2 regions of the Micromonospora sp. NPDC005174 genome follow, and region 2 is predicted to be linked to the other one. Evidence: riboswitches for the same ligand, from Rfam matches in the RefSeq annotation. Region 2 holds a riboswitch; the other holds the start of a gene.
The links. Region 2 has a riboswitch for cobalamin ahead of cobN (cobaltochelatase subunit CobN). Riboswitches for the same ligand answer to the same signal wherever they lie in the genome.

Region 1: linked by a shared signal. The riboswitch ahead of ABZU91_RS17585 (CbtB domain-containing protein) and the one ahead of cobN (cobaltochelatase subunit CobN) in region 2 are both predicted to bind cobalamin.

The regions. Positions count from the first base shown of each region.
Region 1 is NZ_JBEXIJ010000014.1:136,721-148,613, reverse strand. It holds gene ABZU91_RS17610 (extracellular solute-binding protein) at 1-594, opposite strand, end outside; gene ABZU91_RS17605 (FadR/GntR family transcriptional regulator) at 745-1,515, shown strand; gene ABZU91_RS17600 (family 43 glycosylhydrolase) at 2,007-3,746, shown strand; gene ABZU91_RS17595 (ribonucleotide-diphosphate reductase subunit beta) at 3,894-4,889, opposite strand; gene ABZU91_RS17590 (ribonucleoside-diphosphate reductase subunit alpha) at 4,940-7,258, opposite strand; cobalamin riboswitch at 7,450-7,668, opposite strand; cobalamin riboswitch at 7,823-7,962, shown strand; gene ABZU91_RS17585 (CbtB domain-containing protein) at 7,997-8,200, shown strand; gene ABZU91_RS17580 (CbtA family protein) at 8,191-8,967, shown strand; gene ABZU91_RS17575 (histidine phosphatase family protein) at 8,964-9,593, shown strand; gene ABZU91_RS17570 (GH92 family glycosyl hydrolase) at 9,779-11,893, opposite strand, start outside.
Region 2 is NZ_JBEXIJ010000010.1:93,673-105,565, reverse strand. It holds gene ABZU91_RS14195 (aldo/keto reductase) at 1-878, shown strand, start outside; gene ABZU91_RS14190 (hypothetical protein) at 1,008-1,670, opposite strand; gene helR (RNA polymerase recycling motor ATPase HelR) at 1,681-3,840, opposite strand; gene ABZU91_RS14180 (hypothetical protein) at 3,965-4,498, opposite strand; gene ABZU91_RS14175 (hypothetical protein) at 4,572-5,333, opposite strand; gene ABZU91_RS14170 (RNA polymerase sigma factor) at 5,326-5,901, opposite strand; gene ABZU91_RS14165 (hypothetical protein) at 6,032-6,367, shown strand; cobalamin riboswitch at 6,708-6,837, shown strand; gene cobN (cobaltochelatase subunit CobN) at 7,120-10,788, shown strand; gene ABZU91_RS14155 (VWA domain-containing protein) at 10,785-11,893, shown strand, end outside.

The DNA of each region.
Region 1 (11,893 bases), on a different contig from region 2:
GCCGTAGCCCTCCTTGTTGCCGAGGGCGAAACACTTGGCGCCGCTGGCCTTGGTGATGGCAGCGCAGTTGGCGACGAACTCCTGCCACGTCGTGGCGGGCTTCGCCGGGTCGAGACCGGCCTTCTCGTAGAGCGTCTTGTTGTAGTAGATCGGGTGACCCTGGAGCGTCACGGGAGAGGCGTAGGTCTTGCCGCCCTTGGCGAACGCCTCCCAGCCGGCCAGCCGCTGCCGGTCCTCGCCGACGTACTCGTCCAGTGGCTGGAGCGAGTCGACCCGGTCGCGGATCTGGCCGCCACCGTTGAACAGGATGACGTCCGGTCCCTTGCCCGACTGGATGGCCGCGCCGAGCAGCGTGTAGTACTCCTCGAACGGCTGGGCGACGAACTCGACCTCGACGTCCTTGTGCTTCTTGGCGAAGTCGGCCTTCGCCCTCTCCACGTACTGGGCAGAGCTGGCCTCGCCGGACTTCCAATCCCAGACGACCAGCTTCTTGTCCGAGCCTCCGGACGATGAACCCGATCCTGTCGCGCTTCCACAGCCTGTCAGGGCCAGCCCTGCAACGAGGACCGCGGACCACACTGCTCGTTGCTTCATCGTTGCTCACCTTCATATGGGGAGTGGCCTGAGAACGGCCGTCGATGCAAGATTGACGAGAACGTAACTCGTATGACGTCTGACGTCAACGGTTGCCCTTACACTGGGGCGGACTCGTGGGCCCGCTCCCGCGGCTACGCGGAGGTGAACGTGACGACATCGAACCGGCCGGCCGTCAACGGCGCGACGGCGCAGACCTGGACGCGTCGCCCGGCGAATCTGGCGCGGGCGATCACCGCTGAGTTGGTGACCCGAATCGTGCAGGGAGCGCATCCCTCGGGCACTCCGCTGCCCCCCGAGCCGGTGCTCTGCGAGACCTTCTCGGTGAGCCGGACCGTCATCCGGGAAGCGGTGAAGATCCTGCAGGAGAAGGGGCTCGTGCAGGTCCGCCAGGGCAGCGGAACGCTTGTCACCCCACCCTCGGCGTGGGACATGCTCGACGAACTCGTCCTCGCGGCGACCATCGCCGAGGACGACTCCCTGGCGATACTGGACGACCTGGTGGTCACCCGTCGGGTGCTGGAGTCCGACATGGCCAACGTGGCCGCCCGACTCGCCGACCCGGCCACGGTCGACCGGCTGCGCGCCCTGGTGGACCGCATGGACGAACTGGTGGACGACCACGTCACCTACCAGGAGCACGACCGCGCCTTTCACGACACGGTCATGCAGGCGTCCGGGAACCGCATCGCCAGGGGCGTCGTCCGGTCCCTGGAGAGCCAGGTCGTCAACACCGCGCGGTACATGGGCCAGCCCGAGCGCGCCATGTGCGTGGCGTCGAACCAGGGCCACCGACGCATCTACGAAGGCATCGCCGCCCACGACCCCGAGGGCGCGGCCCAGGCGATGTTCACGCACATCACGGAGGCGTGGCTCGTGCGTCGCAGCGGACCGGGAAGCCCGACCCGCCTGCAGCGCTGACCGCCCTGTCGACCACTGCGTACGCCCCTGCGCCGACCCGTCCGTGAGGCCGCGCGAAATCCAGGTCCATCCATCGCTTGAGAATGTTAGCGATAACAGACTACCCTCGGGCCGCAGAGGCGAAGGGCACGCTTCACCGCTCCAACCGATCCGTCGGGATCGATGGGGCAGTGCACGACCAACGCCCGCTGGTGGGTGTCCGGGCCTCCCTCAGGGACGTTGACCACCGCCGTCGACAGCGGCGGGCCGCCGCACGCGGGAGCCACGGCAGACGACCAACTCCCTCCCGCCGTGCCCGCGGCACCGCCGCGGCCGCCCCGATCGACACGCGACGACACACGCGACACGCCACCAGCGCACGCGGCGAGCCGCCCCGCCCGTCGTGACCCACCCTGGAGGTACCGATGCACCCCACACCGCCACCACGGACCAAGACCCGGCTCCGGCGCGGCCTCGCCTGGCTCACGAGCCTGCTGCTCGTCTCGACGCTGATGCCGGCCACGGCCGCCCGCGCGGACAACCCCATCGTCCAGCACATCTACACCGCCGACCCGGCACCCCTGGTCCACAACGGACGGGTCTACCTCTACACCGGCCACGACGAGGACGGCTCCTCGTACTTCACGATGAAGGACTGGCGGGTCTGGTCGTCGGCCGACATGGTCAACTGGACCGACCACGGCTCCCCGCTGAGCCTCGCCACCTTCAGCTGGGCGAGCGCCAACGCCTGGGCCGGCCAGGTCGTCGCCCGCAACGGCAAGTTCTACTGGTACGTGCCGGTCACCGCCCGGGCGACCAACTCGATGGCCATCGGCGTCGCCGTCGCCGACAGTCCCACCGGACCGTTCCGGGACGCCATCGGCCGTCCCCTGGTGGGCAACGGCGAGATCGACCCCACGGTCTTCGTCGACGACGACGGCCAGGCGTACCTGTACTGGGGCAACCCGAACCTGTGGTACGTCCGGCTGAACGCGGACATGATCTCGTACAGCGGCAGCGCCACGAAGATCCCGCTCACCACCGCCGGGTTCGGCACCCGGACGGGCAACGCGAGCCGGCCCACCCTCTACGAGGAGGGTCCGTGGGTCTACAAACGTAACGGCATCTACTACAACGTGTTCGCGGCGGAGTGCTGCTCCGAGTTCATCGGTTACTCGACCGCGACGGGCCCGACCGGCCCCTGGACCTATCGCGGAACGGTCATGCCCCGCCAGGGCGCGAGCTTCACCAACCACCCCGGGGTCATCGACTTCAACGGCGGATCGTACTTCTTCTACCACAACGGCGCGCTGCCCGGCGGCAGCGGTTACACCCGCTCGGTGGCCGTGGAGAAGTTCACGTACAACACCAACGGCACGATCCCGACGATCAACATGACCACGACGGGCGCGCCCCAGGTCGGCACGCTGAACCCGTACGTGCGGCAGGAGGCCGAGACCATCGCCTGGGGCTCCGGCATCGAAACCGAGCCGGCCAGCGGGGGCGGCATGAACGTCGGGTGGATCGAGAACGGGGACTACATCAAGGTCAAGGGCGTCGGCTTCGGTACGGGCGCGACGTCGTTCTCCGCGCGGGTCGCCTCGGCCGCGTCCGGCGGCACCGTCGAACTGCGCCTCGGTAGCCCCACCGGCACCCGGGTGGGCAGCTGCGCGGTGCCCGGCACCGGCGGTTGGCAGGCGTGGCAGACCATCTCCTGCCCGATCTCGGGCGCCACCGGCACCCAGGACCTGTACCTGCGGTTCACCGGCGGCAGCGGCACCCTGTTCAACCTCGACTGGTGGCAGTTCCAGGCCAACGGCACCACGCCCACGCCGACCCCCACCCCGACGCCCACTCCGACGCCTACCCCGACCCCGACCCCGACGCCCACTCCGACGCCGACCCCCACCACGACGCCGACACCGACGCCGACCGGCCCGGGTGGGCCGTCCTGCGGGGTCACCAACACCGTGGTCAACACCTGGCAGGGCGGGTTCGAGGGGCGGCTGTCGGTCACCAACTCCGGATCGTCCACGCTCAACGGCTGGCAGGTCACCTGGACACTGGCCAGTGGACAGACGGTGTCGCAGGTGTGGAACGGCACACTCGCCCAGTCGGGCAGCCAGGTGAGCGTCGCGAACGCCAGTTACAACGGCCAACTCGCGCCGGGCGCGTCGACCACCGCCGGCTACCTCAGCTCCATCACCTCAACCAGTCCCCCGGCCAGCACGCCGACCTGCACCCCCGCCTGATCCACCGTCCCACCCCCAAGAACACCCCCACCCCATCCCCACACCCCGTCCGCCGCCGACGTCGATCATGAAGCTGGGGCCCCCGAACGCCGATAGGGAGCAACAACGTCATGCTCGACGGGGCGGGGAGGGGGTGGGGTGGGGGTCCTAGAAGTCGTCGTCGAAGGCGACCGCGCCGCTCACACCGACCTGGTACGCCGACACCCGCCGCTCGAAGAAGTTGGACAGCTCCTGCACGTCCTGCAACTCCATGAAGGCGAACGGATTGGCCGACCCGTAGTGCGGTGCGATCCCGAGCTGGGCCAGACGGCGGTCGGCGACGTGCTGGAGGTACTCCCGCATGTCCACGAGGGTGAGACCGGGCACCCCCTGACCCACCAGGTCCTCGGCGAACCGGACCTCGCACTCGACGGCCTCGGTGAGCATCCGGCGAACCTGTTCGGCGAGGTCGTCGTCGAACAGGTCGGGTTCCTCGGCGCGGACGGTGTCGACGACGTCGAACGCGAACGCCATGTGCATGGACTCGTCGCGGAACACCCAGTTGGTCCCGGACGCCAGACCGTGCAGCAGGCCACGCGAGCGCAGGAAGTAGACGTACGCGAACGCGCCGTAGAAGAACAGGCCCTCGATGCAGGCGGCGAAGCAGATCAGGTTGAGCAGGAACGCCCGCCGGTCCTCGCGGGTACGCAGCTCCCGCATCTCCTGCAACGAATCGATCCACCGGAAGCAGAACTCCGCCTTGCGACGGATCGACGGGATGTTCTCGATGGCCGCGAACGCCGCGAACCGCTCGGTCTCGTCCGGCACGTACGTGTCGAGCAGGTTGAGGTAGAACTGGACGTGCACGGCCTCCTCGAACAGTTGCCGCGACAGGTAGAGCCGACCCTCGGGGCTGTTGACGTGCTGGTACAGGTTGAGCACGAGGTTGTTGGCGACGATCGTGTCGCCGGTGGCGAAGAACGCCACGAGACGGCTGACCAGGTGCCGCTCGGCCGGCGACAACCGGTCCAGGTCGGCGAGGTCGGCGTGCAGGTCGACCTCCTCCACCGTCCACGTGTTGCGGATGGCGTCCCGGAACCGGTCGAAGAAGTGCGGGTAACGCATCGGACGCAGCGTGAGGTCCATCCCGGGGTCGAGCAGCATGTGTGTGGTCCTCGCGTCGGCGGTGCTGTCGGTGGTGGGGTCGGCGACGGTCACTGGCACGCCTCGCACGACTCGGGGTTCTCCAGCGAGCAGGCCAACGCCTCGGCGTCGCCCGTCGACGGCGTGACCACCGCGACGGTCGCCTGCTGGATACGCGTGGCGGGGCGCGAGCGCAGGTAGTAGGTGGTCTTCAGGCCGGACTTCCAGGCGTACAGGTACATCGAGGAGAGCTTGCCGATGGTGGGCGAGGCCAGGAACAGGTTCAGCGACTGGGACTGGTCGATGAACGGGGCGCGGGCAGCGGCCAGGTCGATCAGCGCCCGCTGCGGCAGCTCCCACGCGGTGCGGAACAGCTCCCGCACGTCGGCCGGCAGCTCCGCGACCGACTGCACCGAGCCATCGGCCCGCTTGATCGCCGACCGGATCTGCTCGGTCCACAGACCACGGGCCTTCAACTCGCGTACCAGAGCGGTGTTGACCTGGAGGAACTCCCCCGACAGGGTCTCGCGCTTGAAGAGGTTGGACACCTGCGGCTCGACGCACTCGTAGCAGCCGGCGATCGAGGCGATCGTCGCGGTCGGGGCGACCGCCACCAGCAGCGAGTTGCGCAGCCCGTACTCCTCGACCTCCTGGCGCAGCGCGGCCCAGCGCGCGGTCTGCGTACCCTCGACACCCCACAGGTCCGGTTGCAGGCGCCCCCGCGCGGCACGGGTCTGCGCGAACGCCGGGTGTGCCCCGAACCGGCGGGCCAGGTCGGCGGAGGTCTCCAGCGCGGTGAGGTACAGCTCCTCGCTGATCCGCGTGGACAGCTCCCGCGCGGCCGGCGAGTCGAACGGCAGCCGCAGCGCGAAGAACACGTCCTGCAACCCCATCAACCCGAGCCCGACCGGACGCCAGCGGGGGTTGCTCGCCGCCGCCTGCGGCGTCGGGTAGTAGTTGATGTCGATGACCCGGTCGAGGAACGTCACGGCGGTACGGACCGTGGCGCGCAGCCGTTCCCAGTCGATGCCGTCGTCGCTCAGGTGGGCGGCGACGTTCACCGAGCCGAGGTTGCACACGGCGGTCTCGGCGTCGCTGGACACCTCGATGATCTCGGTACAGAGGTTGGAGAGGTGCACCACGTTGCCCGGCTCGGCCGTCTGGTTGCACAGCCGGTTGGCCGCGTCCTTGAAGGTCATCCAGCCGTTGCCGGTCTGGGCCAGGGTCCGCATCATCTTCCCGTACAGCTCACGCGCCGGCAGCTGCCGCACGTACCGACCCTGCGCCTCGGCCGCCCGGTACGCGGCGTCGAACCGCTCCCCCCACAGGTCCGGCAGTTCCGGCACCTCGTCGGGGTCGAACAGCGACCACATCTCGTCCGCCTCGACCCGGCGCATGAACTCGTCCGGAATCCAGTTGGCCAGGTTGAGGTTGTGGGTACGGCGGGCGTCCTCGCCGGTGTTGTCGCGTAGCTGGAGGAACTCCTCGATGTCCGGGTGCCACGGCTCGAGGTAGACGCAGGCCGCGCCCTTGCGTCGACCGCCCTGGTTGACCGCGGCGACGCTCGCGTCCAGTGTGCGCAGCCACGGCACGATTCCGTTGGACTGCCCGTTGGTGCCCCGGATCAGCGCACCGCGGGACCGGACCCGGGAGTACGCGATGCCGATGCCACCGGCGAACTTGGACAGGTTGGCGACCTGGGCGTAGCGCGCGTAGATCGAGTCCAGCTCGTCGCGCGGCGAGTCGACCAGATAGCACGAGGACATCTGCGTGTGCCGGGTGCCGGAGTTGAACAACGTCGGTGAGCTGGGCAGATAGGCGAGGCTGGACATGAGCCGGTAGAAGTCGATCGCTTCGTCAGGCGTACGCGACAGGCCGCAGGCCACCCGCAGCAGCCAGTACTGCGGGGTCTCCAGCACCAACCTTGAGGTGGGGTGACGCAGCAGGTACCGGTCGTAGACCGTGCGCAGGCCGAAGTACTCGAACCGACGGTCACCGTCGGCGTCGACGGCGTTGTCGAAGGTCTCGGCGTGCGCGTTGACGAACGCGGCGGTCTCGTCGCCGATCAGGCCCACGGCGTGGCCGGCCCGGATCGCCGCGCTGAACGAGGCGATGCCCTGCCGACGGACCTCCTTGTCGACATAGCCGGCCAACAGGCGCGCGGCCAGGCGCGAGTACTGCGGTTCCGCGCCGATCATCTCGGCTGCCGTCTGGATGGACAGCCGGTCCAGCTCCGCCGTCGTCGCGCCGTCGTAGAGGCCGCTGATCGTACGGGTGGCGACCCGCATCGGGTCGACGTCGGTCAGGTCGTCGGCCCACCGCTCGACCGCCCGCACGATCCTGTTGACGTCGACGGCCTCGGTGCCGCCGTCGCGTTTGCGGACCTGCATCGGTGTCCGCCGCAGGGCTTCGCCGCTGACCGGTACCACCTCGGTGACTGTCACCACTCACTCCTCGGGAGTTCGAGACCTCACGGTCCTCGGACGCGAGGAGACGGACACCGTCGGACGCCACGCCGGCGCGGCGTGGGTCAGGTGGCGTCAGCCGTCCCACGCGGCCTCGGACCGCCGCACACCCGGGGTCGGGTACGCGGCGCGCTGGCAGGTCTTCGGACTCGTGGGCGCGACCGGGACTAGCCGGTCTCCTACTGGCCGTCGCTTCCCAGGCCGATTGGTGGCCCAGTGCTGATGGCGGCGCTCGTTCCCACTCACCGCTGCGGGACAGTCCCGGATTCCCACCGGGTTCCCTCTTGCCTCGACCACTCGGGATGAGCGGCCGAACCAGCTGCGGTCGACACCATATATAGGGGGGACCACGTTTGTCACACCCCACATGTCGGGTCCGGGCGTGTCGCGGTCAACGGTGATGGTCACCGTCGACACCTTCGAGTCGGCCGGTGAGCGCACGTCGGGCGGCAGCGCGTCCGGCTGTCGCCGCCGGCTTGACTGAGCCGAACCGGCACCGATACGGTCGATCCACTATCTGCGGCGACGCGAGGGAAGCCGGTGAGAATCCGGCGCGGTCGCGCCACTGTGAGCGGTCCCCACTCGGGGGTCGCGAGCCAGGACGCTCGGTCGTCCGCAGCCTTGCGATGGGGACGCGTCATCCCCGAGGAGGTTCGTGCACGCATGTCCAGCTCCACGTCCAGCCAGCCGCTGGTGCACCCCGCTGTCCCGACCCGTCTGCTGTGGGCGGTCCTGGCCACGGTCGCCGCGCTCGCCCTGCTGACCTACCTCGTCGCCTTCGACCAGGGGGCCGTCTCCCGCAGCGGCATGTACCTGCACGAGTTGATGCACGACGGTCGGCACCTGCTCGGTGTCCCGTGCCACTGACCGGCACCGGCACCGCACCCTCGTTCGTCACGGTCCTGCTGCGCGGCCTGCTCGCCGGCCTGGTGGCAGGCCTGCTCGCCGGAACGTTCGCCTACGTCGTCGGCGAACCGCACGTCGAGGCGGCCATCGCCATCGAGGAGGCGGCGGCTGCCACGCACGCCGAATCCCCCGTCGACGGGCACCAGCACGACGAGGACGCCCTGGTCGGCCGCAACGGCCAGCGCGGCGGCCTGTTCCTGGCCACCGGCCTGTTCGGCGCCGCGATGGGCGGCCTGCTGGCCACCGCGTACGTCCTGCTGAGCCGGCGACGCAGGGCCGTCGACGACGGGCGGGGCGGTCTGCTACTGGCCGGCGGCGCGCTGCTCGGCGTGGTGATCGTGCCGTTCCTCAAGTACCCACCGAACCCTCCGGCCGTCGGCGACCCGTCCACCATCGACCAGCGCACGGTCACCTACCTGTTGATGGTGGTACTCGGCCTGGTCGCGGTCTGGTCGGGCTCGCTCGGCTACCGTTCGGTCGGCGAGCACTCGCCGGTGTGGCTCCGCGCCAGCGCGGCAGTCGGCGGTTTCCTGCTGGTCACCGTCGTCTCCTATGTGGTGCTGCCGTCGTTCCAGGAGGTCCCCGGTGACTTCCCCGCGACGCTGCTGTGGAGTTTCCGCCTCGCCTCCCTGGGCACCCAGGTGGTGCTGTGGACCGGGCTCGGTCTGCTCTTCGCCGCTCTGATGCACCGCCAACGCGCGGTCGCCGAGGCACGACTGGCCGGGTGAGCGCCACCAGCCTGCGGTTGGTCGCCCACGGGCACACCGCCGCCCTGCGGCAGGCCCGGTTCGGCGGGAACGACAGCCTGGACGAGGGCGGCCGGCGCGCCGCCCTCGCCCTGTCCCCCGTCGACCCGGGCCGGCGGACCGGCGACGGCCACGCCTGCCTGTCCAGTCCCGCGACGGCGGCCGTGCAGACCGCGTACGCCCTCGGCCTGACGCCCGCGGTCGAGTCGGCGCTTGCCGACTGCGACTACGGGCAGTGGGCCGGTCGGTCCCTTCAGGACATCGCCGCGACGCGGCCCGCGGCGCTGCATGAGTGGCTGACCAGCCCGGACGCGGCACCGCACGGTGGCGAGTCGGTCGCGGCGCTACGCCAGCGCGTCGGTCGGTGGCTGGACGCCCAGCGTGGCGTCGGTCGACGGGTCACGGCGGTCACTCACCCGCTCGTGGTCCGCGTCGCGCTGGTGCACGCCCTGGATCTGCCACTGGCGACGTACCGGCAGTTCGACGTCGCGCCGCTGGCGATCGTCCGGCTCACCGACCACGGCCGACGATGGCAGCTCCGGCTGAGCGCGCCCCCGTCACCCTCGGCAGGCGACAGAGCCGGTGAGCGACATACCACAGAGGTATGAATATGACTCTGAGGTATGTGCCGCACAACCGACATGCCTCGCCGGCGGCGAGGAGCGCCAGTGGTGGCCGCCGCACGAGGGGCGACCCGCGAAGCACGTGCATCTCGGGGTCGAGGCCGGGTGGACCCGGAACCGCAGTCGGGCGGGCCGTGTGTCACGGCCCGCCCGACTGCGTCGTACCCGGCCTACTTCGCGCCGGTGACCGTGAACGGTCGGGACACCGGCGTCGCCGACGTGCCGCCGGACAGCGTCACGCTGGTCACGCCCGGCCGCGCCGAATCCGGAACGCTGACTGTCGCGCCGGCGACGACGCCGTCACCGTTCGCGCGTACCGTGCCGACCCCACGGCCGTCGCCGAAGCTGACCGCGATCGCCTCGTTCGGCGTGAAGCCGGAGCCGTCGACGGTGATCGACGTGCCCCGCGGTGCGGACGCCGTCGGCAACGACAGACGCGGCTGGTAGGTCGGGCCCGTCGGCGGGGCGGTCACCTGGACGGTGGCCGTCGCCGGCGTGCTCGAGGACGCGCCGGTGGCGCTGACCGCGTACCGGCCCGGTGTCGTGTTCCCCGAGGTCGCGACGACCGCGCGGATCGTGCCCGTCGCGGACGCCGAGACCGTCACGTCACGGGTCGTGCCGGCCGCCAGGCCCACCGTCACCCGCTCGCCGGCGGCGAACCCGCTGCCGACGACCGTGACCGCGTCACCGGCAAGGACCGGCTGCGTCCCGGACACCGCGAGAGTGGTGCGCGCTCCGGCCCGCCGGACGGTCACGGTGAAGCTGGCGGTGCTGCTGGACAGCGTGTCCCACGCGGTGACGCGCACCGTGTAGGTGCCCTCCGCCGCGTAGGTGTGCCGACCGCTCAACGCGCCGTCCGCGCCGACCGTGGCGTCGTCCGGAACCGTGCCGTCGCCCCACTGGACGCGGGCGCGGTAGCCGGTCGCGCCGGGGACACCGCCGCTGACCGACCCGAGGTTCGCCGCGAGGACCTGCCCGGCGTCGACGCTCTGGCCGCTCGGGGCGGTGGTCGCCAGCGCGGCGGCCGGCGTGCCGTCGTCCGCGACGGCGAACACGTGAATCCGGCCCGCCGAGCGGGGATCGCCGGTCTGCGTCGGCAGGGTCACCGAGACCAGCGTCTTACCCGCAGGGATCTGGTACGGCGCGGTGGCGAACAGGAACGGCTGGGCGCCGTCGCGGCTCGTGCCACTGAGCCGGTACGCGGACTTCGCGACAACGATGTTGCCGTACGACGGGGTGCCGTTGGCGTTGCCGCCCAGCGTCCAGTCACTGAACTGGATCGGGATGCCGGCGGTGCTGCCGTCGCTGAACGTCGCCGTGCCGGTGGTGCTCTGGTTGCCCTGCGTGCCGGCGCCGACGAACGAGATCGTCCGGGCATCGGACGGTAGGCGCAGGTCGATCGTCGCGCCGTTGCCGGTGGCGTTGTCCGGCTGCCCGGCCGGGATCTGCGGCAGGGTGAAGCCCAGCGCCGTGCCCGGCACCTGCTGCCGCTGCCCCTGCGTCACACCGGCCGCCGCGAGCGCGGCCCGCGAGTACGCCCACGACTTCGCGTCGCAGTCCGCCGCGAGGGTGCCCTCGTCGCCGACGCACACGGTGTCGAACGCCGCGGCGAGGCCGTTCGCCGGCGCGTACGCGACGTCGACGCCGACCGTCACCGAGCCCTGGCCGACGCCGTCGGTCACCGTGACGGTCGCCTGGTGGTAGCCGGGAGTGGCGTAGGTGTGCTCGCCACTGATCCGGTAGACCGCCCGGGAACTCAGGGTCAGGGTGCCCGCGGTGGCCGGTGAGCCGTCACCCCAGTCGATCGTCGCGCGGTAGTCGTCGGCGACGCCGCCGGTGACGGTGGCCAGCGCCACAGTCGCGGGTGCGCCGGAGAGCGCGTGCGCGCCGTCGGTGGCGGTCACCGTGATGTCGCCGCCGGCCAGGTCGAGGTCGCCACCGGCGAGCAGTTCGATCTCGGCGAGGGTCGGCCGCTCCCCGCCGACCGTCCTGGTCACGACGAGGCGGAACTGCGCGTACCGCCCGGGCTTGTCGATCCGGAACGGCCGGGTCTGGTTGCGCCAGGCGAACACCTCGCCCGCCCGGGAGTCGAGGGTGCTCCAGGTGAGGCCGTCGGTGGAGCCCTGCAACCGCCAGTCCGCCGGATCACCTGCGGCAGCGCCGGAGGTGAGCGTGTAGTAGGTCGGCTTCTGCCGGCCGCCGCGGGCGGTCCAGCCGATCCGCGGCGTACCCGTCGACGCGGTGAGCTGGGTGGTGGACGAGTCGTCGAACAGCGTGGACGCGTC
Region 2 (11,893 bases):
CCGCCGCCGCGGCGGGCACCTGGACCCTGGGCGACCGCACGGTGCGCCGGATGGGCTTCGGCTCGATGCGGATCACCGCGAACCCGGACCGCGAGCGTGCGATAGCGCTGCTGCGCCGCGCGGTGGAGCTGGGTGTCAACCACATCGACACGGCCGCGTTCTACGTCTCGCCCGGCGGAACCCTGCGGGTGGGCACCGGTCCCGCCCGGTACGCCACCGAGCTGATCCGGGCGGCCCTCGCCCCGTACCCCGAGGATCTGGTGATCGCCACCAAGGTCGGCTTCGGCTACGACCCGGAGGCCGGGTTCACCGAGGCGGTCACCCCCGCGCAGCTGCGCGCGCAGGTCGAGGAGAACCTGCGTCGTCTCGGCCGCGACCAGCTCGACGTGGTGAACCTGCGGCTCGGCCGGGGGCCGGGCACGTGGCCGCTGGCCGAGCGGTTCGGCGTCCTGGCAGAGCTGCGCGACGCCGGGCTGATCCGGCACCTCGGACTGTCCAACGCCCGGCCCGAGCAGCTGGACGAGGCGGCCGCCATCGCACCGGTGGTCTGCGTGCAGAACAACTACGGGGTGGACGCGTACCGGGAGCAGGACGCCTTCGTCCGGGCCTGCGGTGCGCGGGGGATCGCCTACGTGCCGTTCTTCGCGCTGGCCGGAACGTCCCGGGAGGCGGGCGCGACCGCCGCGCCGGGGGCGGCCGTCGAGGCGGTAGCCCGCGACCACGGCGTCACCCCGTCGCAGGTACGCCTGGCCTGGACCCTGCACCAGGGCGAGCACGTCCTCGCCATCCCCGGCACCGGCGACCCCGCACACCTGGTCGAGAACATCGCCGCCGCGTCCCTACGCCTAACCCCCGAGGACCTGACCCGCCTGACCTGAACCCCGCCCCGGCCCCCCGGCCCGCCCCGCCCCGGCCGGGCCCGCTGCCGCCGCCGCTGCCGCTGCCGCTGCCGGTGATCATGAAGTTATTGCCAAGGATGCCGGCGTGTCGCGCTCATAACTCCATGATCATCGGAGCCAGACGCGCAGGGGACCCGCGGGGAGGAAGCCGGCTCGGCGGGCCGGGGGCAGGTCGGGCGCGGACTCGTAGCCGACCAGGGGTACGTCGGGTCGGGTGACGACGACCGCACGCCAGATCTCGTCCGGGTCGTCCGTGCTGCTGAACAGGTTGGAGACGCCCACCGGGTCGTCGCCACTGAGCACCGCCCCGCCGACGACAGCGCCCCGATCGTCGAAGCGGGCCAGCACCCGGATTCGCGGGTCGGCCAGCAGCGCCGGGCGGAACAGCTCCCCACCGCCGTGCGCGCTCGCCCAGGCCGCCAGCCCTCGCGCAGTAGTGACCGGGGTGAGCGGCGCGCCGGCCGGCGGCTCGGTGGGCGGGCGATGGATCCACTGCGCCTCGAAGAGCACCCGGAACCCGTACGCCGAGAGGTCCACGTCGGCGAAGCTGTCCTTCACCGACGCGCCGGCCCCGGCGTCGATCCGCGCCAGCAGCGCGTCGGGGTCGACGCCGGGGCGCAGGGTGACCGCGTCCGGATACCAGGGTGGGGAGCGGCGGGGCACCGACCACGCCTCGGCGTCGATCCGCCCGACCAGCCCGTGACTGGCGCACACGGCATCGCACCATTGCGCGTTGTTGTGCGCCGCCGCCTCCCGCACGTCGTCCGACACGCCCGGCAGCCTAATCGGTGAGGACGACGAGCCGCTGGGTCGCGCGCGTCATCGCCACGTACCTGTCGACCGCCCCCTGGATGCCCTCGCCGAACGCCTCCGGGTCGACGAGGACGACCAGGTCGAACTCCAACCCCTTGGACAGTTCCGGGCTCAGCGACCGGACGCGATCCGTCGTCGGCCGGAACGTGGGCTCGCCGATGACGCAGGCGATCCCCTCGGCGTGCTCCGCGAGCCAGCCGTCGACGATCGCGTCCAGGTCGCGCACCGACCCGTGGGTGACCGGGATGCCGTTGCCGCGGATCGAGGTCGGCACGTTCGCGTCCGGAAGCACGGCCCGGATGACCGGCTCGGCCTGCGCCATGACCTCCCGGGGCGTCCGGTAGTTGATGGTCAGCGAGGTCAGCGTCACCCGGTCGAGTCCGACGCGGGCGAGTCGTTCCCGCCACGACCCGGTGAACCCGTTCCGGGCCTGGGCGCGGTCCCCGACGATGGTGAAGCTGCGCGACGGGCAGCGCAGCAGGAGCATCTGCCACTGCGCGTCGGTCAGCTCCTGCGCCTCGTCCACGACGATGTGCGCGAACGGGCCGGCCAGCAGATCCGCGTCGGCGCTGGGCAGGACGGCCTCGTCGACCAGCGCGTCCTGCAGGTCCAGTTGGCGCAGGCTGGACAGCACGCCCTCGCCGTCGTCGTAGGTGTGCGCCTCGATCAGCTCGTCGACGACCGCCGCCATGCGGACCCGCTCGGTGGCGATCGTCGCCTCGCGTCGGCGGTTGCGCCGCGACGCCTCCGGGTCGCCGAGCCGCTGCCGCGCCGCGTCCAGCAGCGGCAGGTCGGCCACCGTCCACGCGCGGGCGTCGGCGCGCTGGAGCCGGCGGACGTCGTCGGGGGCGAGCCACGGGGCGCACCTGCGCAGGTACGCGGGCACGGACCACAGGTCCGCGACGATGTCGGTCGCGTCGAGCAGCGGCCAGGCACGGTTGATCGTCGTACGGAGTGTCGCGTCGCGCCGCAGCGTGGCGCGCACGGCGTCCTCCGGCTCGTCGCCGTCGTACCTGCCGAGCAGGATGTTCAGCAGCTCGTCCCAGATCTCGTCGCGGGCCTCGTTGTGCGGGGTGCCCGGTCCGGGCGCCTCGAACGCCTGGGCCCAGTCGTCCGCGCTCGGCCGGACGTCGGTGTCGCCGGCCGCGACCGTCAGCGCCGTCGTCGGCGGCTCCTCGTAGAACCGGACGGCCGCGTCGATCGCCCGTACCAGGTCCGCCGAGGCCTTGAGCCGCTCCACCTCGGGGTCGGTCTCGACCGCCGCCGAGGCGCCCTGGGGCACGAGGTCCCGCAGGGTGCAGGTCTGCACGTCGTCCTCGCCGAGGCTGGGCAGGACGTCGGCGACGTACGCCAGATAGGGCTGGTGCGGTCCGACGAACAGCACCCCGCCGCGGCGCTGTCGCAGGCGCGGGTCGGAGTAGAGCAGGTACGCGGTGCGGTGCAGGGCGACGACCGTCTTGCCCGTACCCGGGCCACCGTCGACGACGAGCGCGCCGTCCGACCCGGCCCGGATGATGGCGTCCTGGTCGGCCTGGATGGTGCCGAGCACGTCGCGCATCCGGGCCGACCGGTTGCCGCCGAGGCTGGCGATGAACGCCGACTGGTCGTCGAGCGCGGCGTGTCCCGCGAACCCGTCCGGGGTGAACACCTCGTCCCAGTAGTCGCTGATGCGGCCGAGCGTCCAGCGGTACCGACGTCGGCTCGCCAGGCCCATCGGGTTGGCGTGCGTCGCGCCGAAGAACGGCTCGGCCGCGGGGGAGCGCCAGTCGAGCAGCAGCCTTCGACCGTCGGCGGCGGTGAGACCGAAGCGTCCGATGTAGACCGGCGCGGGATCGTCCGCCTGGACGATGCGGCCGAGGCACAGGTCCAGACCGAACCGGCGCAGGGCGCGCAGGCGGCCGCTCAGGCGGCGGACCTCCTCGTCCCGGACCACCGCCTGGCGACCCTTGCCGGCGGGCGCCCGACGCTCGGCGTCGAGGCGGTCGGACAGGTCGGCGATCGACCGTGCGAGGCTCGCCGCGATCGCGGCGAAGTGTTGCTCGTCGCGGGCGATGAGAGCCGGGTCGGCCTTGGCGGCACGGTTCCCGGGCAGGTCGAACACACTGATCGCCGCCGACGACTCGTTCATCCGCATGGCTCCCGTTTCCGCAGGTCATGGCCTTGGACGGGCCATTCTGCGGGACACCGGGGGCCTTGCCGCAAGTCCCCCCATGCGGTATATGTTGGATATGGCGGGAGGGTCTTCCCCGTCCTCAGGGCTTCCGTTCGGCGTAGACGAGATCCATCGTGTCGGTGCGCCCGGCCCAGCGCAGGTCGAGATGCCAGCACCCCGCACGGGGCAGGTCGATGATCGACGGGCCCGGCCCCCCGGCGACCTCGCGGGTCACTACCGTGTCGGTGCCGTCCAGCCTGGCGGTGATCTCCAGCGTGGCCGACGCGGTCGTGGCCGGCGACGTCGTGGTGGGCCGCGCCACCCACAGGATCTTGTTGCTCGACCCGTCCGGTCGGACCTGGGCCAGCGGATCGCCGAACAGCACCGCCGCGATCTCGCCCCGCGCGCCGATGGTGTGCGGGGCGCGGGCGTCACCGGTGAACCCCGCGTCCGCCCAGTCGGGCAGCGTCCCCGTCTCGACCCGCGCCGTGCAGCCGGTCGCCGACGTTGTGGCCGGGCCGTCGGCGGGCGTCGCCGTGACCGAGCCGTCGGTCGACGTCTCCGGCCGGCCGGCGGCCGTGCAGGCCGTCAGCAGGAGGACCGTACCCAGTAGGAACCTGCCCCAGGTGACCATTGCGCTCCCTCTCGAAGAGACGTGTGCCCCGTACCAGGGGGACACCGCTTGGGCCGCGCAGGTTCCGGGAAAGTTAGAGCAGCGACTCGGCGATCGCCACCGCCGCGGCTCGCGTGCGCGCGCCCTCCAGGCGGTAGGTCACCCCGCCCTGCTCCCAGATCAGGGTCGGCGCCGCGAGCCGGGCGGTCTCCTGACGGATCTGGCCCGACCGGTCGACGTAGGACAGCACGTGGGGACCGTCGACCCAGATGGCGAAGTCGCCGTCGACCTGCGTCCACTCCGTTCCCGCACGGCTGGTCCGTTTGTGGAACGCGAGGTCGAGGCGACCGTCGAACGCGTCGAGGCGCAGCGAGCCACCGTCGTAGAGCAACGTCGCCACCCGGTACGCGCCAGTGCCGTCGGGATCGGCGATCGACACCCGCTCCGGCGGACCGAGCGCGGGCGGCACACGGATCGGGAAGCGCACCGCCCGTCGCGCCTCGTCGAGGCCCACCGTCCGCAGCGACGGCAGGGGTGACGGCTCGCCGCCGGGCGACGACGGCGTCGGCGACGTGGCGATCTCGACGCCCGCGAAGCGCAGCACCTCCCCGACGGCGTCGGCGACGGCGGCGCGCGTCGGCGGCAGCGCCGCGACCAGCAGGGCCACGAGCGTCGCCGCGGCGAGGGACCGCCATCGACGCCGTCCGCGTACGTCGCGCACGAGACGGTCGTGTACGCGTGCGGTCACGTCCGGCGCGTCCGGCGTCGCCAGCCAGGCGCCGAGGTCGTGCAGCTCCGCTTCGAGGCCGCGCAGCTCCGCGTCGAGGTCGCCGGCGTTTCGGCCGAGGTCATCCATGGTGCGCCTCCTCGTCGACGAGCAGGGCGCGCAGTTTCGCCAGCGCCCGCGAGGTCCGCGACTTCACCGTTCCCCGGGGCCAGCCCAGCATGACGCCCGTCTCCTGCTCGCCGAGGTCGAGGAGGAACCGACAGACGATCACCTCGCGGTCCCGTTCCGGCAGTTGGCGCAGGGCCGCCACCAGCTGGGCGCGGCGCTCACCGGCGAGGACCGCGCCGACCGCGTCGTCCCCGGCGATCGCGGGCGAGTGGGTCGCCGCCGCCCGCAGGACCAGGCCGTCCCGGCGCGAGCGGGACCGGTGCAGGTTGCGGGTCTCGTTGGCGACGATCGCGAGCAGCCAGGAGCGGAAGGACGCCTCCCCCCGGTACCGGGACAGCTTGCGGTACCCCTTCACGAACGCCTCCTGGACGACGTCCTCGGAGTCCGGTCCCGCGCCGAGCAGCACCGCCGTCCGGTACGCGGACGCGGTGTGCCGGGCGACCAGGAGGTCGTACGCCTCCAGGTCACCGGCTCGGGCGCGGGTGACGAGCACGTCGTCGTCCAGGGGAACCTCCGGTTTGGCTCGCACTGCTGACACCGCTCGCGCGTGTCGGGTTCCGCCCGGGACCCGGTGAGTCAGATTTTTCCCACCCGCCGTGCAGCGTATTGCCAGGAATCGGTGCTGAACTGGAGGTGGCGTCGAAGGAGAGGGGCTGGGCATGGGCTGGTTCAACCGGCGGTCACGAGGCGCCGAGGCGACCCCGACGAAGCTGGACCGCGAGGCCACCCGGGACGACCTCGCCGCGTTGGAGGCGTTCGTCGCCAGCCGGCGCGGGGTGGAGTTCTACCTGGAGCCGGAGACCACCGCCACCGACACCACAGTGGTCGCGATCGCCTACGACGGTGAGTGGATCCGCCGCCGCACCGGCACACCCCGGGCGGCCGGCGACATCGCCCGCAAGCACGCGGTGCCGCTGTACGAGGCGGCCCGCACCGGCTATCCGGAGCGGATGCGGGTGTGGAATCGGGCACACCCGGAGCGCCACGCCCGCTGAGACACATCCGGCCGCAAGCCCACCCCCGTCCTGCCGCCGACGCGGGCCAGGGGGCTCTGCGCATCCTTTGCTCTGCTTCACCAGAGGCGCCAGTGCGACCCCGTCCGCGTTGCCGGTAGGGAAGCAGAGCAAAGGATGTCGGGCAGGGGCCGCGGGCAGCGAGGTGCGAGGCATCCGGGTGCGGGTAGCGAGGTGGCGAACAGCAGGGCGGGCATCGAGGCGGGGGCATCGGCGGCGGTGTCCACCGCCGCAGCTCGGCGACGCGCGCCTGCTGGGCGGGCCGGAGCGGCGTTGACCCGCAGCGTGGGGGTGTGGCAGCATTCGCGGCCTGACGGCAGTGAAGGAAGTCGGTGCGAATCCGACGCGGTCCCGCCACTGTCACCGGGGAGCGATCCCCCCTCGTGAGTCACGGCCGTGTGTCTGCGGTTGGAAGGCCGGGGGAGAGCATCGATCCGGAAGCCAGGATACTTCGGCCGTCGGGACGTACCCCAGGGCGTGGACACCCGAGGAGGACCCGATGACGCTTGGCGTCTCCATCATCGACGGCTGCTGCCGTTCCCCGCACCGCGGCTGTGCCGCCGCCGCGATCGGCATCGACTCCATTCACCGCTGAGTTCCGCGCCACGCCACCCGTCGCCGCCGGCCTCGCGCCGGTGAGCGGTCCGGGTCGCGGTGCCCGCTGAACCCCGCGCCCATCCCACGTCGCCCGCTCGCTGCCGCGAGCGCGTCGACGTCACCGTCCGGAGCGTGCCGTGCGCATTCTGCTGCTCTCCACCGCCGACACCGACCTGCTGGCCGCCCGCGCCAGCAACGCCGAGTACCGGCTCGCCAACCCCGCCCGCGTGGCGGCCGACGAGGTGCCCGCCCTGCTCGACGGGGTCGACCTCGTCGTCGTACGCCTGCTCGGGGGTCGGCAGGCGTGGCCGGGCGGCCTCGACGCGGTGCTCGCCGGGGGCGTACCCACCGTCGTGCTCGGCGGCGAGGCGCTGCCGGACGCGGAGCTGATGGCGGTCTCCACGGTCCCGGCCGGGGTCGTCGCCCAGGCGCTGTCGTACCTGGTCGAGGGCGGACCGGACAACCTCGGGCAGCTGGCCCGGTTTCTCTCCGACACCGTCCTGCTCACCGGCGAGGGGTTCGCCCCGCCCGCGCCCACCCCGGCGTACGGCGTGCACGGCGACCATCCGAGCGACCCGCAGCGGCCCACCATCGGGATCGTCTTCTACCGGGCACACGCCCTCGCCGGCAACACCGCGTTCGTCGACGTGCTCGCCGACGCGGTCCGCGCTGCCGGCGGCAACCCCCTGCCGATCTTCTGCGGCTCGCTGCGCGGGCTGACCACCGGCGCCGGTCCGCTCGGGCTGTTCGCCCGCTGCGACGCGCTGCTGGTCACCGTGCTCGCCGCCGGTGGCGCGGTCGCCGCCGATGCCTCCAGCGGCGGTGACGAGGACGCCTGGGACGTCGGCGCGCTCGCCGCCCTGGACGTGCCGGTCATCCAGGCGCTCTGCCTGACCAGCACCCGCGAGCAGTGGGCCGCCAGCGACGCGGGGCTGTCCCCCTTGGACGCGGCGATGCAGGTGGCCATCCCCGAGTTCGACGGCCGGATCGTCACCGTGCCGTTCTCGTTCAAGCAGATCGACGCCGACGGGCTCTCGGTGTACGCGGCCGACCCCGAGCGGGCCGCCCGCGTGGCCGGGATCGCGGTGCGGCACGCCCGCCTGCGGTACGTGCCCACCGCCGACAAGCGGATCGCCGTGGTGCTCAGCTCGTACCCCACCAAGCACTCCCGGGTCGGCAACGCGGTCGGGCTGGACACCCCGGCCTCGGCGGTCCGGCTGTTCGCCGCGCTCGCCGAGGCGGGCTACGACCTGGGCGACGCGCCGCCGCCCGACGACGGTGACGCGCTGATCCACGCGCTGATCGCCGCCGGTGGTCACGACGTCGAGTGGCTGACGCCGGAGCAGTTGGCCGCCGCCGAGGCCCGGATACCGGGGCAGACGTACCGGCGGTGGTTCGAGGCGGTCCCGGCCGAGCTGCGCGAGCGGATGCGGGAGCACTGGGGGGAGCCGCCCGGCGAGCTGTACACCGAGGGCGGCGACATCGTGCTGGCCGGGCTGCGGTTCGGCAACGTGGCGCTGCTCATCCAGCCGCCACGCGGGTTCGGGGAGAACCCGATCGCCATCTACCACGACCCGGACCTGCCGCCGAGCCATCACTACCTGGCCGCGTACCGCTGGCTCGCCGCCCCGGTCGCGGACGGCGGCTTCGGCGCGGACGCCGTGGTGCACCTGGGCAAGCACGGCACCCTGGAATGGCTGCCCGGCAAGGGCCTCGGCCTGGCCGCCGACTGCGCGCCCGACGCCGTCCTCGCGGACCTGCCGCTGGTCTACCCGTTCATCGTCAACGACCCCGGCGAGGGCACCCAGGCCAAGCGACGGGCACACGCCGTCGTCATCGACCACCTGGTGCCGCCGATGGCCCGCGCCGAGACCTACGGCGACCTGGCCAAACTGGAGCAACTGCTCGACGAGTACGCCACCGTGCAGGCGCTCGACCCGGCCAAGGTGCCGACCGTGCGGGCGCAGATCTGGGACCTGGTACGCGCCGCTGAGCTGCACCACGACCTGCACACCGAGGCGATGCCCGACGCGGACGACTTCGACGACTTCGTGCTGCACCTCGACGGCTACCTGTGCGAGGTCAAGGACGTGCAGATCCGCGACGGGCTGCACATCCTCGCCGACGCGCCCACCGGTGAGCCGCGGGTCAACCTGGTGCTCGCCGTGCTGCGCGCCCCGCAGATCTGGGGCGGCGCCCACGCCCTGCCCGGCCTGCGGCAGGCTCTCGCCACCGCGTACGGCCTCGACGAACAGGACCTGCTCGCCACGCCGGGCCAGCGGATCGCGCTGCCCACGGCGCTGACCGACGCGGTGGACGGGCCGGCCGGCACCGCCGCCGACGCGATCGACCTCATCGAAGGGCTCGCGCGCCGGCTGGTCGTCGGCATGGAGACCCTGGACTGGGCGGTGGACGCGGCCGACGCCGTCGTCGCCGAGGTGACCGGCCAGTCGATCCCGCAGGTCGCAGCCGTGCTGCGCTTCGCCGGCACGGAACTGGTGCCCCGACTGGATCGCACCACCGACGAGCTGCGCAACACCCTCGGCGCGCTGGACGGCCGGTTCGTGCCGCCCGGCCCGTCCGGTTCACCCACCCGGGGCCTGGTCAACGTGCTGCCCACCGGCCGGAACTTCTACTCCGTCGACCCGAAGGCCATCCCGAGCCGCAACGCCTGGGACGTCGGGGTGGCCCTCGCCGACTCGCTGCTGGCCCGGCACCTCGCCGACACCGGCGCGTACCCCCGCTCGGTGGGGTTGACCGTGTGGGGCACCAGCGCGATGCGGACGCAGGGCGACGACATCGCCGAGGTCCTCGCGCTGCTGGGCTGCCGGCCGGTGTGGGACGAGCGGTCCCGGCGGGTCACCGGCGTCGAGGTGGTGCCGACCGTCGAGCTGGGTCGACCCCGGGTCGACGTCACCGTGCGCATCTCCGGCTTCTTCCGCGACGCGTTCCCGCACGTGGTGGCGCTGCTCGACGACGCCGTGCGGCGGGTCGCCGCGCTGGACGAGCCGGACGAGGAGAACTACCTGCGCGCCCACGTGGCCGCCGACCTCGCCGAGCACGGCGACGAGCGGCGGGCCACCGCCCGGATCTTCGGCTCCAAGCCCGGGGCGTACGGCGCGGGACTGCTGCCGCTGATCGACGCCCGGACGTGGCGCAGCGACGCCGACCTGGCCGAGGTGTACGCGGTGTGGGGTGGCTACGCGTACGGCCGGGGCCTGGACGGGCGGGAGGCGCGCGCCGACATGGAACGCTCCTTCGCCCGGATCGCGGTCGCCGTGAAGAACCAGGACACCCGTGAGCACGACATCGTCGACTCCGACGACTACTTCCAGTACCACGGCGGGATGGTGGCGATGGTCCGCCACCTGACCGGCACGTCACCGGCGGCGTACGTGGGCGACTCGGCGATGCCGCACGACGTGCGTACCCGCACCCTGGGCGAGGAGACCCGGCGGGTGTTCCGGGCCCGGGTGGTCAACCCGAAGTGGATCGCCGCGATGCGCCGGCACGGCTACAAGGGCGCGTTCGAGCTGGCGGCCACCGTGGACTACCTGTTCGGCTACGACGCCACCGCCGGCGTGGTGGACGACTGGATGTACGAGCACCTGGCCGCCGCCTACCTGTTCGACGACACCACCCGCGAGTTCCTGGAGCGGTCCAATCCGTGGGCGCTGCGCGGCATCACCGAGCGGTTGCTGGAGGCCGCCGACCGGGGCCTGTGGGCCAAGCCCGAGCCGGCCACCCTGGACCGGCTCCGCGATCAGTACCTGGCCAGCGAGGGTGACCTGGAGGACCGCGCATGACCACCACGTACCCGTTCAGCGCCGTGCTCGGCATGGCCGACATGCGGCTGGCGCTGCTGCTCAACGCGGTCTCCCCGGCGATCGGGGGCGTCCTCGTGCGCGGCGAGAAGGGCACCGCGAAGTCCACCGCCGTCCGCGCCCTCGCCGCGCTGCTGCCTCCGGTGCGCCGGGTCGCCGGCTGCCGTTTCGGCTGCGACCCGGCCCAACCCGACCCGGGCTGCCCGGACGGGCCGCATCCGGTCGGGGCGGCCGCCGAGACCGGGCCCGCGCGCCTCGTCGAGTTGCCCGTCGGCGCGGCGGAGGACCGGGTGGTCGGGTCGCTGGACCTGGAGAAGGCCCTCGGCGAGGGCGTACGCGCCTTCGAGCCGGGTCTGCTCGCCGCCGCCCATCGGGGCGTGCTCTACGTCGACGAGGTCAACCTGCTGCACGACCACCTCGTCGACCTGCTGCTCGACGCGGCGGCGATGGGCCGCAGCCACGTCGAGCGCGAGGGCGTCTCGGTCAGCCACGCCGCCCGGTTCCTGCTCGTCGGCACGATGAACCCGGAGGAGGGGGAGCTGCGCCCGCAGCTTCTCGACCGGTTCGGACTGACCGTCGAGGTGAACGCCAGCCGCGATCCGGAGATCCGGGTGGAGGTGGTCCGCCGCCGGCTCGCCGCCGACGCCGACCCGGCCGGCTTCGCCGCCCGCTGGGCCGACGCCGACGCCCAGATCGCCGCCCAGGTGGCCGCCGCCCGTCGCCGGCTTTCCGGGGTACGCCTCCCCGACGCCGCGCTGCGCCAGATCGCCGAGGTCTGCGCGGCGTTCGACGTGGACGGGATGCGCGCCGACATCGTCACCGCCCGTACCGCCCTCGCGCACGCCGCCTGGGAGGGCCGGGACCGGGTCACCGGCGACGACGTCCGGGTGGCCGCCCGGCTCGCCCTGCCGCACCGCCGTCGCCGCGACCCGTTCGACACGCCGGGGCTGGACGAGAAGCGCCTCGACGAGGCGCTGCAACGGGCGCAGGACGCCCACCCCGACGATCCGGACGACGACGGCGGCCCGTACGACGGCGGCCCCGCCGGCCCCCGCCCCGACGGCCCGGACCCGGACGGTGGCGGCAG